4 regions of the Paenibacillus sp. FSL R7-0204 genome follow, and region 2 is predicted to be linked to each of the others. Evidence: predicted binding sites of a transcription regulator. Region 2 holds the regulator's gene; each other region holds the start of a gene.
What was found. Region 2 encodes Rex, which represses fermentation and respiration genes when NADH is low (regulators of the CRP and FNR family bind a similar motif). Its sites were predicted from a motif close to TTGTGAAATATTTCACAA; they were not measured.

Region 1 (3,178 bases), 260 kb from region 2:
CCAATGGATTGGACCTGGGACGACATGTTGAACACAGCCAAAGGAGTGGCCGATCCTAAGAAGGGGATCTCCGGAATTGCGCCAATGGGTAAGGGCAACGAAGCCGGCTGGAACTGGACCAACTTCCTGTTTGAAGCAGGCGGGGAGATTCAGAAGATTGAGAACGGCAAGGTGGTGGCCACCTTCAATTCCGAAGCTGGTGTTAAAGCGCTGGACTTCTATAAAAAGCTGAGATGGGAAGCCAAAGCGGTTCCCCAGGATTGGGCGCTCGGCTGGGGTGATGCAGTAGGCGCCTTCCAGCAGGGGCGCACCGCGATGGTGATGGCCGGCTCCGATGGCGTCATTGAACAGGCGCTCAATCAGGGAGGCTTCAAGCCGGAGGATGTGCTGACCTATCCGATGCCAGCGGCAGAGAAGGGCGGCAAGCATACCGGCGTACTCGGCGGCGACTATCTGGTCATCAACCCGAATGCCAGCAAGGATGAGCAGGAGATGGCCTTCCGTTATATTACCTTCGACTATTTCTCGGATAAAGGGCTAGAGGCGCTCGACGCCATTATCAGCCAGCGTAAAACGGACGGCAAATACTATATCCCGCCGCTTCTGGATTACTATGCTGCAGATTCCGACTTCGGCAAGAAGACCAAGGCCGTCTATGACAAGTACGATATTGTATATCAGTACAGTCCCGAAATCATGGCGCTGCTGGACGGCAAGCCCGAAGCCCAGTACAACACTCAGGACTACTATGCAACGATGTCCAACGTGATCCAGGAGCTGTTCGCCAAGGAAGGTACAGACTCGAAGGCCCAGCTTGATGCGGCGGCCGCAACGGTCCAGCAGAAATTCTTCGATACGATTAAGGCAGAGTAGGTTTAGATGTCCCCCTAGAGCCGGGGGAAGAGATGGATAAGGGGGGACAGCAGAGATGCTGTCTCCTTTTTGTTAAGTTGAGATTTATATTTATATTCACACCGTCAGAGTTATTCTAGAAGAGCACCGGATGAACCGAAGTGAGGGCTTGGCATTCATGAACAGAATTCCTGAAGCCCAACCGTCATTGCAAGGCAAGATGGGCCATCAACGCTGCAGACTACCGTATTGCGTTCGCAGAATAGACAAATATCAAATAAATAATACATATAATATGGAAAAAACGCTAGTATATGATCGAATGAAAGCGCTTTGAAAACAACTCAAAAAAAACTTTAAACTTTGTGAAAGATTTCACTATACAAGGTGAAAGGGATGTGCTAAGATAAATGTATAGAAAGAAACAACCTAAAAATTGACAGGAGGACGAGGGAGATGGCAGTTAAAAACGAAGTCGCCGCCCAAGTGAAACAAACCACCGCTGAAGAATATATTCAGGTTTTGGTGGATAAAGCAAAGAAAGCCCACGAAGCGTTCATGGGCCTGGATCAAGAGCAGACAAACACAATCGTTCATGCAATGGCGCTGGCCGGACTCGACAAGCATATGTACCTGGCAAAACTGGCAGTTGAAGAAACAGGACGCGGAGTATACGAAGACAAAATCACGAAGAATATCTTCTCCACTGAATATATCTGGCACGGAATTAAGTACGACAAGACTGTAGGCGTTATTGAGGATAACGCTTATGACAGCTTCCAGAAGATTGCTGAACCAGTCGGAATCATTATGGGTATCACACCGGTAACCAACCCAACATCCACCACGATGTTTAAGGCTTTGATTTCCGCTAAGACACGTAACCCTATTATATTCGGTTTCCACCCGTCAGCGCAAGAGTGCAGCGCGGCAGCAGCCAAAATTCTGCATGATGCAGGCGTAGCAGCCGGTGCACCTGAGAACTTCATCCAATGGATTGAGCTTCCTACGATGGACAAAACAAACGCATTGATGAACAATCCGGACGTTGCACTGATTCTGGCAACCGGCGGGTCGGCAATGGTCAAAGCAGCTTACAGCTGCGGCAAACCGGCACTCGGCGTAGGTCCTGGTAACGTGCCTGCCTTCATTGAGAAGAGTGCTGACATTGATCAGGCTGTAACAGACCTTATCCTGTCGAAGACTTTTGATAATGGTATGATCTGTGCTTCCGAGCAGGCAGTCATCATTGAAGAAGCCATCTTCGACCAAGTGAAGAAGAAAATGATTGCGAACGGCTGTTACTTTGTCAACAAAGAAGAAGCAGCTAAGCTGACCAGCGGAGCAATGAACGTAGAGAAATGTGCGGTTAACCCGGCTATCGTTGGCCAATCCGCTGTTAAGATCGCTGAAATGTGCGGCATTCAGGTTCCTGCCGGAACGAAGATCCTGGTAGCTGAGCTTGAAGGTGTAGGTACTAAATATCCATTGTCCGCTGAGAAGCTGAGCCCGGTTCTGGCTTGCTACAAGGTGAAGAATGCTGACCAGGGTATCGAACGCGCAGCTCAAATCGTTGAATTTGGCGGCATGGGCCACAGCTCGGCTATCCATTCCAATAATGAAGAAGTAATCATGAAGTTCTCCAACCGTCTGCAAACTGGACGTATTCTCGTCAACTCGCCATCCACACACGGCGCAATCGGCGATATTTACAACACCAATATCCCTTCATTGACACTGGGCTGCGGATCTTACGGACGCAACTCGGTATCGCAGAACGTGACTGCCATCAATCTGATCAACGTGAAAAGGGTGAACCGTCGTACCGTGAATATGCAATGGTTTAAAGTACCTGACAAGATTTACTTCGAAAAGGGAGCCACTCAGTATCTGGCCAAAATGCCTGACATCACTCGTGTAGCAATCATCACTGACCCTATGATGGTGAAGCTCGGCTATGTTGAAAGAGTGGAGCACTACCTGCGCCAACGTCAGACGCCTGTAGCAATCGAAGTATTCTCGGAAGTTGAACCAGATCCATCGACTACTACTGTAGAAAAAGGCGCTGCTATGATGAACAGATTCCAGCCGGACTGCATCATTGCACTCGGCGGCGGTTCCCCAATGGATGCTGCCAAGGGAATGTGGCTGTTCTACGAACATCCGGATGCAGACTTCAACGGTCTGAAGCAGAAGTTCATGGATATCCGTAAACGGGTATACAAATTCCCTAAGCTCGGCAACAAAGCCAAATTCGTTGCGATTCCAACAACTTCGGGTACCGGTTCTGAAGTAACATCGTTTGCAGTTATCACAGACAAGACAA
Region 2 (3,178 bases):
GTCTTCGGGCAGTGAGCAGGCTTCCGAATGGAGCGGCGTGATCGACCGGATCTATCCCGATCTGCTGACGGTCAAGGAATCCTGGGATGCACTCAGCGACCGGCTCTTCAGCCTGCTGCCCGAGCGCAGCGATGCCGGGGCCGGTGAAGCAGGCCAGCTGGTGGCTCGCCTGCAGCCGGGCAAGAAGCCGAAGGATTGGGAGGAGCTGGCTGCGCTTGAGAATACGCTGAACCTCAGTCTGAGCGATATCATCCGCAAGGGTGACAAAATGCTCAGTGAGATGCGTGACACGGACAGCCAATCCTCATCGGACAGTCTTGTGACCGATATCGGCGGGTTATTCAAGGATCTGGCATCCATCAGAGAGCAGATCCGCTTCTTCATGAGCCTGAACGATGAGAATATCGTGTATTGGCTGGAGGGAAGCGGTAATTATAAAGGCAAGTCGCTGCAAATGTCTGCCGTTCCTGTAGATGTCAGTACTCAGCTCAGGGAGCTGTTCTTCGACAAGAAGAAAAGTATTGTCCTGACCTCGGCCACCTTATCCGTGGATAAGTCCTTCCAGTTCATGATTGATAATCTGGGCCTTGGTGAAGCTGCGGAGCAGGGGCGTCTGATGACTGCTCTGCTTCCTTCGCCGTTTAAGTACCGTGAGCAGGCGCTCCTGGTCATTCCCCGCGACTTCCCCAGTGTCAAGGGAAGTATAGGGGATGCCCGTTTTGTGGACACGCTTGTACACTCCCTTGCCGAGACTGCTGTAACTACACGTGGGCGGATGCTGGTGCTGTTCACCTCCTACAAGATGCTGCGGCAGGTGTATGACCCCCTTAAGGAGGCACTTGCCTCCCAGGATATCGCGGTGCTCGGACAAGGTGTGGAGGGCGGCAGCCGGAGCAAGCTGATCCGTCGCTTCCAGGACAGCCCGGCTTCGGTTCTGCTGGGTACCAGCAGTTTCTGGGAAGGGGTAGATATTCCGGGAGAAGCATTGACCTGCCTGGCGATTGTCAGATTGCCGTTCCAGCCGCCGAATCACCCGCTGGCAGAAGCGAAGTCGGAGTTGCTTCAGGCACAGAAGAAGAACCCGTTCATGAAGCTGTCCGTGCCGCAGGCTGTCATCCGCTTCAAGCAGGGCTTCGGGCGGCTGGTCCGCACGGCGCAGGACCGGGGCATCGTAATTGTGTACGATACCAGGGTAATTGAATCGTATTACGGAAAGTACTTCCTGTATTCGCTCCCCGGTCCCAAGATGGAGCATATGCTCACCGAGCAGATGGTCCCGAGAATTGCTGAATGGCTGGAAGACGGCGGGGTTTCCTAATTCATCTGCTATTGCTATTATTAATAAGTCATGATGTACCTGAAGATCCGTTCCCGCTTGCCCTGCCACTCCGGCAGGCGGCGGGATACGGTTGCTATAACCGGCATTATTTAAGAAGCGAATTTGTGATGTTACATCAACTTTAAGGAGGAGAATACATGAAATCGGATAAAATATCGGAGGCCGTCGTGCGCAGGCTCCCAGTGTACCTGCGTTTCCTGAACGATCTCCAAAAACGTGAAATCTCCACAGTCTCTTCTCAGGAGCTGGGCCAGAAGCTTGATCTGAATCCCGCCCAGATCCGTAAGGATTTGGCTTATTTCGGTGATTTCGGCAGAAAGGGCATCGGCTATGATGTATCTTATCTGATTGAGAAGATCCGCCATATCCTGAAGCTTGACCAGCAAATTAATGTTGCCCTCGTTGGAGCCGGTAATCTGGGTCATGCCTTGTCTAACTACAACGCTTACTTAAAGGATACTATGAAGATTACTGCGATCTTCGATGCCTACCCGCCTAAAGTGGGCCAGCAGATCAACTCGCTGGTTGTGCAGCCGATGGAGGAGCTAAGCAGTACCATCCGCTCGCAGGGCATCCGGATCGGGATTATTACCGTACCTGACAGCGAAGCCCAGAATGTAGCTGATATTCTTGTGGACTCCGGCATCGAGGCGATTCTGAACTTCGCACCGGTTATTCTCAAGACACCTGCCAATATCCGGATTCATGCCGCAGATTTCACCACAGATCTGCAGAGCCTGGCCTATTATTTGCATGACGGAAAGGATGAGGCAGAAGATGAGCAGTAAGATCACAATAATTAAGAACGGGTACTTTCTGGTTCCGGGCAGCGATAAGCCGGTTCTAAGCGGATATATGACCCTGGAGAATGATCTGATTACTTACATAGGTGAAGCTGAGCCGGTAGTGGAGGATGGCGCTCAGGTCGTAGACGGCAGCCGTCTGCTGTTCATGCCTGGTCTGGTCAACACCCATGGACATACTGCCATGTCACTGCTGCGCGGATACGGCGACGATATGGTGCTTCAGACTTGGCTGCAGGAGAAGATGTGGCCGATGGAAGAGAAATTCACTGGTGATGATGTATATTGGGGAACCTCATTGTCCGTACTGGAAATGCTGAAGGGCGGTACAACCACCTTCCTCGATATGTATGATCATATGGACCGGGTAGCGGAAGTAACTGAGCAGTCCGGTATTCGTGCGGTGCTGATGCGCGGCGTAATTGGGCTGTGCCCGGAAGAGGTACAGCAAGCGAAGCTCGCTGAGGCGATTGCTTTTGCCCGTAACTGGCACGGTAAGGCTGACGGCAGAATCACTACCATGCTCTCGCCGCATGCCCCGTACACCTGTCCTCCAGAGTTTTTCATGAAGTTTGTGCAGGCTGCCCATGATCTGGACCTGCCAATGCACACCCATATGTCCGAGACGCGCCATGAAGTGGAGCAGAACGTGGCCGACTACGGTCTTCGTCCAGTCGCGCATCTGGAGAAGCTGGGGATGTTCACCCGTCCTTCGCTCATTGCCCACGGGGTTCATCTGAACGATGAGGAAATCGGGATTCTGGCCCGCCATAACGTTGGCGTGTCGCATAACCCCGGCAGTAACCTGAAGCTGGCCAGCGGAGTTGCGCGTGTTCCTGAGCTGCTGCGAGCCGGGGTTAAGGTCTCCCTGGGTACAGACGGCGCGGCAAGCAACAACAATCTGGATATGTTCGAAGAGATGAGGCTGGCGGCTCTGATCCACAAGGGCGTAAGCGGTGATCCCACAGCGGTACCGGCTCCTGAAGCGCTGCTGATGGCTACGGAGTATGGGGCGCAGTCTATTTTCCTGAGCGGA
Region 3 (3,178 bases), 2.8 Mb from region 2:
CTCAAGAATCGCCCGCCGTAATGATATTATGTTCGTGGTAGTGACAGATATGAAGGGAATCCGCTATTCCCATCCGGATGCCTCGCTGGTCGGTCTGCCCTTTGCGGGAGGCGGCCAGGAGATATCGCTGCGCGGAGGGGAGAGCATCTCCGAAGGGGCCGGGCCGCTCGGCAGATCCCTGCGCGGCTTCGTGCCGGTCTATAACAACCGGGGGCATCAGGTGGGAGTGGTCATTGCCGGTCTGTCCCTGGAGCGGGTCGAGCGGCTGGTCCTGCTGAATGAGTGGACGATTATTGCGATTCTGGTCTCGGGAGCCTTGCTTGGAGCGGGAGGAGCATTCATCCTCGCAGCCCGGATCAAGCGGATGGTGTTCGGGATGGAGCCGGAGGACATCTCCAAGCTGCTCCAGGAACGCAGTGCGATGCTGGAATCCACGCGCGAGGGAATTATTGCCGTAGATCAGGAGGCGCGGATTACCATCCTTAATATGGAGGCGCAGCGGCTTCTGAGGGCAGCGGGGATTGGCGGGAGTGCGATGAACCGGCAGATTGCCGAGTTTTGGCCGGAGCTGGGTCTGGAGCGGGTATTGGCTGAGGGAGAGGGGATACAGGACCGGGAGCTAGAGCTGGGAGACAGCTCTCTTTTGGTGAACAGCCTGCCAGTCCGGGTGAACGGGAACATCGTTGGCGCGATTGCTACCTTCCGGGATGAAACCGAGCTGGCTGTGCTGGCGGAGAAGCTGTCGGGAGTCTCGGTCTATGCAGAAGCGCTGCGCTCCGGTGCCCATGAGTTCATGAACAAGCTGCATGTCATTATGGGCATGACGCATATGGGTCTGTATGATGAGCTGCAGCAATATATTCTGGGAACGGTAAGCAATTACCAGAAGGAGATCGGGTCGATCACGAGACAGATCAAGGACCCGGTGATGGCCGGATTTCTGCTGGGGAAGCTGAGCAGGGCGCGCGAAGCGGGAATCGAGCTGCTGTTGACCGGAGACAGCTATCTGCCGGAGCCTGCCGATCCGCAGGTAATTCATGAGCTGATTACGATTGCCGGCAATCTGCTGGATAATGCTCTGGAGGCGCTGGGGGAGCTCCGCGAGCAACCCGTGAAGCGGGTGGAGCTTGCTTTTCAATATGAAGAGGAGCGGCTGCTATGCGAGGTAAGCGACAACGGTCCGGGAATTCCGGCGGGCCTGGGGGAGAAGATCTTCGTTCAGGGTTACTCCTCCAAGGGTGAACAGCGGGGAATCGGCCTATATCTGGTGAAGAAAAGTGTAGACAAACTCAGGGGCCATCTTGAGCTTGCCGTCGGCTGCGGGCCGGGAGCGCATTTTATCGTGGATGTGCCTTATGAGGTGAAGGAGGAGGAGGGTATGTGAACATTTAAGGTCCACATGCCCGCTTACTTTAGTTACAAAACTCTTTAATAACTTACGGAAGGTTCCACAACCCGCTTCTTTGGCGCTATGATAATTGTGAAAATATGCACAAGGGGGCACAACTCACATGAATAAGAGATTAACAGCGGCGCTTATCCTCATTCTCTCCGTGATGCTGGTAATTGCAGGCTGCGGAAACAACAATGCGGGCAGCAGCAAGAATGAGAGCAAGGAAGCAGGCAGCACGGCCACTGAGCCGGCAGCAACCACTGCACCTACAGAGAAGGCAGAGGCCGTGTCGGGAGCATCCGAAGCGAGCTATACTCCGTACGATCAGTTAAAAGATAAATATGATATCGTCATCGTCGGCGCAGGCGGTGCGGGAATGTCTGCTGCGCTGGAAGCCAAAGCGGCCGGCATGAACCCGGTTATCTTAGAGAAAATGCCGGTAGCCGGCGGCAATACAACCAAATCCTCCTCTGGGATGAATGCCTCGCAGACCAAGTTCCAGAAGGAGCAGGGCATCGAAGACAGCAACGAACTGTTCTATGAAGAGACCCTTAAGGGCGGACATGATACGAACAATAAGGAGCTGCTGCACTTCTTCGTGGATCAATCCGCAGGGGCCATTGACTGGCTCGATTCCATCGGAATCCGCCTGAACAATATTACAATTACCGGCGGTATGAAGGAGAAGCGTACCCATCGTCCGGAGGACGGCTCGGCAGTGGGACAATATCTTGTAGCAGGACTTGTCCGCAATGTTCAGGAGCAGGGAATTCCGCTGTTCGTCAATGCGGATGTGAAGGAGCTTACGGTGCAGGACGGTAAGGTGAACGGCGTGAAGGTGCTGTTCAACCAGGCCGATGACAAAACGATCAGCGCAGCAGCAGTTATCGTAACCACCGGGGGCTTTGGTGCCAACAAGGAACTGATTGCCAAGGTTCGCCCGGATCTGCAAGGGCTGGTAACGACCAACCAGATTGGCAGCACCGGCGACGGCATTGCCATGATTGAGAAGGTCGGCGGAACTACCGTAGACCTGGATCAGATTCAGGTTCACCCAACTGTACAGCAGGAGAAATCCTACCTGATCGGTGAAGCGGTCCGGGGAGAAGGGGCTATTCTTGTATCTGCTGAGGGCAAGCGCTTCGGCAATGAGATGGATACCCGTGACAAGGTGACGGCTTCAATTAATACACTTCCTGAGAAATCCGCTTATCTCGTGTTCGACGCCGGAGTGAAATCCCGTGTCAAGGCGGTAGACCAATACATCAAGATGGGTGTAGTCAAGACCGCAGATACCATCGAGGCACTGGCGGATCAGATGAAGGTTCCGGCCGCTGCACTTAAGACCACCGTGGAAACATGGAACAGTGCGGTGAAGAGTAAGTCGGATGCCGAGTTCGGCAGAACTACCGGTATGGATAATGATCTGTCCGGTGCTCCGTATTATGCGATTCAGATCGGCCCTGGGATTCACTATACGATGGGCGGAGTGGTGATCAACACCAACACTGAGGTCTTGAACAAAGAGGGCAAGGCGATTACCGGCCTGTTCGCGGCAGGAGAAGTGGTCGGCGGGCTGCACGGCGAGAACCGCATCGGCGGTAACTCGGTAGCCGAGATTATTATCTTCGGACGTCAGGCAGGGATTAAGGCGGCTGAATTTGTAAAAGCGCAATAAGCTATTATTCTATATTGTTCTCAAGTAAAAGGGATGCTCCGCAGCCATCAGGCTATGCGGGCATCCCTTTCTGTGTTGCAGCTCTAAGACTGTATCGCCGGGGAAGG
Region 4 (3,178 bases), 2.3 Mb from region 2:
TAATCGAAAAACCAGGGCTGCGGTTCTGCCTGGCTGCCCCTTGTGCTCCTCCTGCTGTTTCCTGCTCCTGACAGACATAATGCCCCTCCTTCGGGGAAAACTAACTCAAGGTTGAAGAGCGCAGCGGCGGCACAAATGGAGTGGATGAGGCGGTGAAACTCCAAAGTTATTAAAATTTGAAATTGTGAACATTGTGAGAAAAGTCACAAAACTACTTGTAATGTGATAAATATCACAATATAATCAGTGTATAAAGTGAAAACAATCACAAATGTAAATTAAACGTAAACACAGGCCCTACTAAATAAGCTTTTCAACTTGGAGGAGGAAGAAATCATGAAAGTAGCAGTCATTGGATGTACCCACGCCGGAACGGCCGCCATTGTAAATACCGCACAGTTATACCCGGATGCACAGATTACGGTGTATGAGCGCAACGATAATATCTCGTTCCTGTCTTGCGGCATTGCCTTATACGTTGGCGGTGTGGTCAAGGACCCGCAGGGACTATTCTATTCCTCCCCGGAACAGCTGGCTGCGCTGGGTGTGCAGACGAAGATGCGCCATGAGGTAATCAACATTGACACTGCCCGCAAAACTCTAAAAGCCCGCAACCTCATGACCGGCGAGGAAATGGAAGATACGTATGACAAACTAATTATGACAACAGGCTCATGGCCGATTGTGCCTAAGCTCGAAGGAATAGACATGGAGGGCATCCTGCTCTCGAAGAACTACAATCACTCCAACACCATTATCGAAGAAGCGCAGAAGGTGAACAGAATTACTGTGGTCGGTGCCGGATATATCGGGGTCGAGCTGGTGGAAGCTTTTCAGATGAACGGCAAGGAAGTTACGCTGATTGACGGGGAAGCCCGCATCCTGAGCAAATATCTCGATGAAGAGTTCACCGCACCGATCCAGCAGTCGCTTGAGGATCACGGCATTAAGCTGGCGCTGGGCGAGAAGGTCGCCTCCTTCGCAGGTGAGAACGGCAGAGTGACTAAGGTGATCACGAGCAAGGGTGAGCATGAGACGGATCTGGTGATTCTCTGCATCGGCTTCCGTCCGAATACCGAGCTGCTGAAGGGCCAAGTCGATATGCTGCCGAACGGCGCGATTATGGTTAACGATTATATGCAGACCAGCCTGCCGGATGTCTATGCTGCCGGTGACAGCTGCGCGATTCATTACAATCCGACCGGTAAGCACGCATACATCCCGCTGGCCACCAACGCAGTGCGTATGGGAACGCTGGTGGCCCGCAATCTGGTCTCGAACACGATCCCTTACATGGGTACGCAAGGAACATCGGGCATCAAGATCTATGAAGACAATATTGCCGGAACCGGACTGACGGAAGAGGCTGCTGCAGCCGAGGGAATGGATACGGAAAGTGTGATGCTGATCGACAACTACCGTCCAGAGTTCATGCCGACCTTCGAGCAGGTTCAGGTAAAAGTGGTCTTTGACCGTGCCACCCGCCGCATTCTGGGCGCGCAAATTATGTCCAAGATGGATCTGACGCAGTCGATCAATACCGTATCGGTCTGCATCCAGAATAAGATGACGGTTGACCAGCTGGCCTTCATCGACTTCTTCTTCCAGCCGCATTACAACAAGCCTTGGAACTTCCTGAACACCGCAGGCCTTCAGGCTCTGCCGAAACCGGCTCCAGTCAAAGAACCTGTACACGTATAAAAGCTAACATTTTGCGGAGCCCGCTTAGGGCTCTTTTTTTTCTCCATCACAGAAACAACTCCCCGGCTGCTGGGATGAAGGCAATCGGTCCAATGTATGCAGATGTTTTTTTATTTTCTGCTGCGCCGCAGCGGCTTTTATGGTAAATTTGACATGTCAGTGAAAACTTTCACTTGGTTTTTCGGATAGTGACTTTTATCACGTAAATGTGATTAGGATCACGTTACAATGGCATAAAGGAACAAATTTTAAGTAATTAGAAGGGGATAGGAATCATGGCTTATAACAAACCGCAGGGAATCGCTGAAGTGACGGTAGAGAACGGAGTCAAGAAGGCACATAATCCGCTCAGCACTGTACTCATTCTTGGTTTTCTGGGAGGAGCGTTTATCGCGCTCGGATTTTTGCTGGATATTCGTGTCATTGCCGGTGCGCCTGCCGAGTGGGGGTCCATTGCTAACTTCATCGGGGCTGCGGTCTTCCCGGTAGGACTCATTCTGGTGCTGCTTGCCGGAGGGGAACTGCTGACAGGCAATATGATGGCGGTGCCGCTGGCGTTCATTGCGAAGAAGATCTCTTTCTGGGAAGTGATGAAGAATCTGGTGCTAATTACACTAAGCAACCTGGCAGGCGCCTTGTTCGTCGCTTATTTCTTCGGTCATATCGTTGGCCTTACATCAGATGGTGTGTATCTGGAGAAGCTGGTAAGTATGGCGGAGCATAAGATCGATGCTACGTTCCTGCAGGCTTTTATCTCCGGGATCGGCTGTAACTGGCTCGTAGCACTGGCGGTATGGCTGTCGTACGGGGCAGACAATTTCAGCGGCAAAATCCTCGGTATCTGGTTCCCGACCATGGCGTTTGTGGCCATCGGCTTCCAGCACGTTGTAGCTAACATGTTCCTTATCCCTGCAGCGATCTTCGAAGGACATTTTACCTGGGGCCAGTATGTGGCCAACTTCGTTCCGGTCTGGCTGGGCAATCTGACGGGCGGCGCGATCTTCGTGGCTGCTGCGTACTGGATGGCCTATCTGCGCAAAGAGCCGGGAGCAGTGAACTCGGCTGCAGGCGTCCCTGCTGCGGGCTTGAAGAAACACGCTTAATGAATACGGACTTGACCCGGTGTGAATCACATCGCCGGACTGTAACATAGCTTGGCCTAGCACTTCCTGCTTCTCGGCACCCTGCTTCAAGGGATTCGTAGAGACAGGGAGTGTTTTTGTGCCTTGTACAGCAGGATCATTCTCCGGACAAAACAAAATTCACCGTGCAATCCGATTCGGGGGAACGAAATCGGATCTCACGGTGAATAAAATAGGGAGTGTTTCATATGGATCATTACCCCGGGTTCCGGGGAACGAATCAGTGCCGGCAAGGTATTTTTGTTTACGTGTGAAAGAGCGGGTTATAGAATATTAATATCGCTGGCGGCGGTGAAGACAGGATTGATTTTCAATAGGATAATTCCCTGGTTTCC

Region 1: the regulator Rex is predicted to act here: its motif matches at 1,216-1,233, upstream of adhE (bifunctional acetaldehyde-CoA/alcohol dehydrogenase).
Region 3: the regulator Rex is predicted to act here: its motif matches at 1,479-1,496, upstream of MKX42_RS25195 (flavocytochrome c).
Region 4: the regulator Rex is predicted to act here: its motif matches at 1,859-1,876, upstream of MKX42_RS03325 (formate/nitrite transporter family protein).

What each region holds. Positions count from the first base shown of each region.
Region 1 covers NZ_JBBOCA010000001.1:2,740,858-2,744,035, forward strand. The annotation lists gene MKX42_RS12030 (ABC transporter substrate-binding protein) at 1-873, shown strand, start outside; gene adhE (bifunctional acetaldehyde-CoA/alcohol dehydrogenase) at 1,309-3,178, shown strand, end outside.
Region 2 covers NZ_JBBOCA010000001.1:2,998,472-3,001,649, forward strand. The annotation lists gene dinG (ATP-dependent DNA helicase DinG) at 1-1,318, shown strand, start outside; gene MKX42_RS13355 (redox-sensing transcriptional repressor Rex) at 1,477-2,127, shown strand; gene MKX42_RS13360 (amidohydrolase) at 2,117-3,178, shown strand, end outside.
Region 3 covers NZ_JBBOCA010000001.1:5,751,355-5,754,532, reverse strand. The annotation lists gene dcuS (DcuS/MalK family sensor histidine kinase) at 1-1,384, shown strand, start outside; gene MKX42_RS25195 (flavocytochrome c) at 1,512-3,071, shown strand; gene MKX42_RS25190 (NAD(P)/FAD-dependent oxidoreductase) at 3,155-3,178, opposite strand, start outside.
Region 4 covers NZ_JBBOCA010000001.1:722,901-726,078, forward strand. The annotation lists gene MKX42_RS03315 (hypothetical protein) at 1-71, shown strand, start outside; gene MKX42_RS03320 (FAD-dependent oxidoreductase) at 337-1,701, shown strand; gene MKX42_RS03325 (formate/nitrite transporter family protein) at 1,977-2,804, shown strand.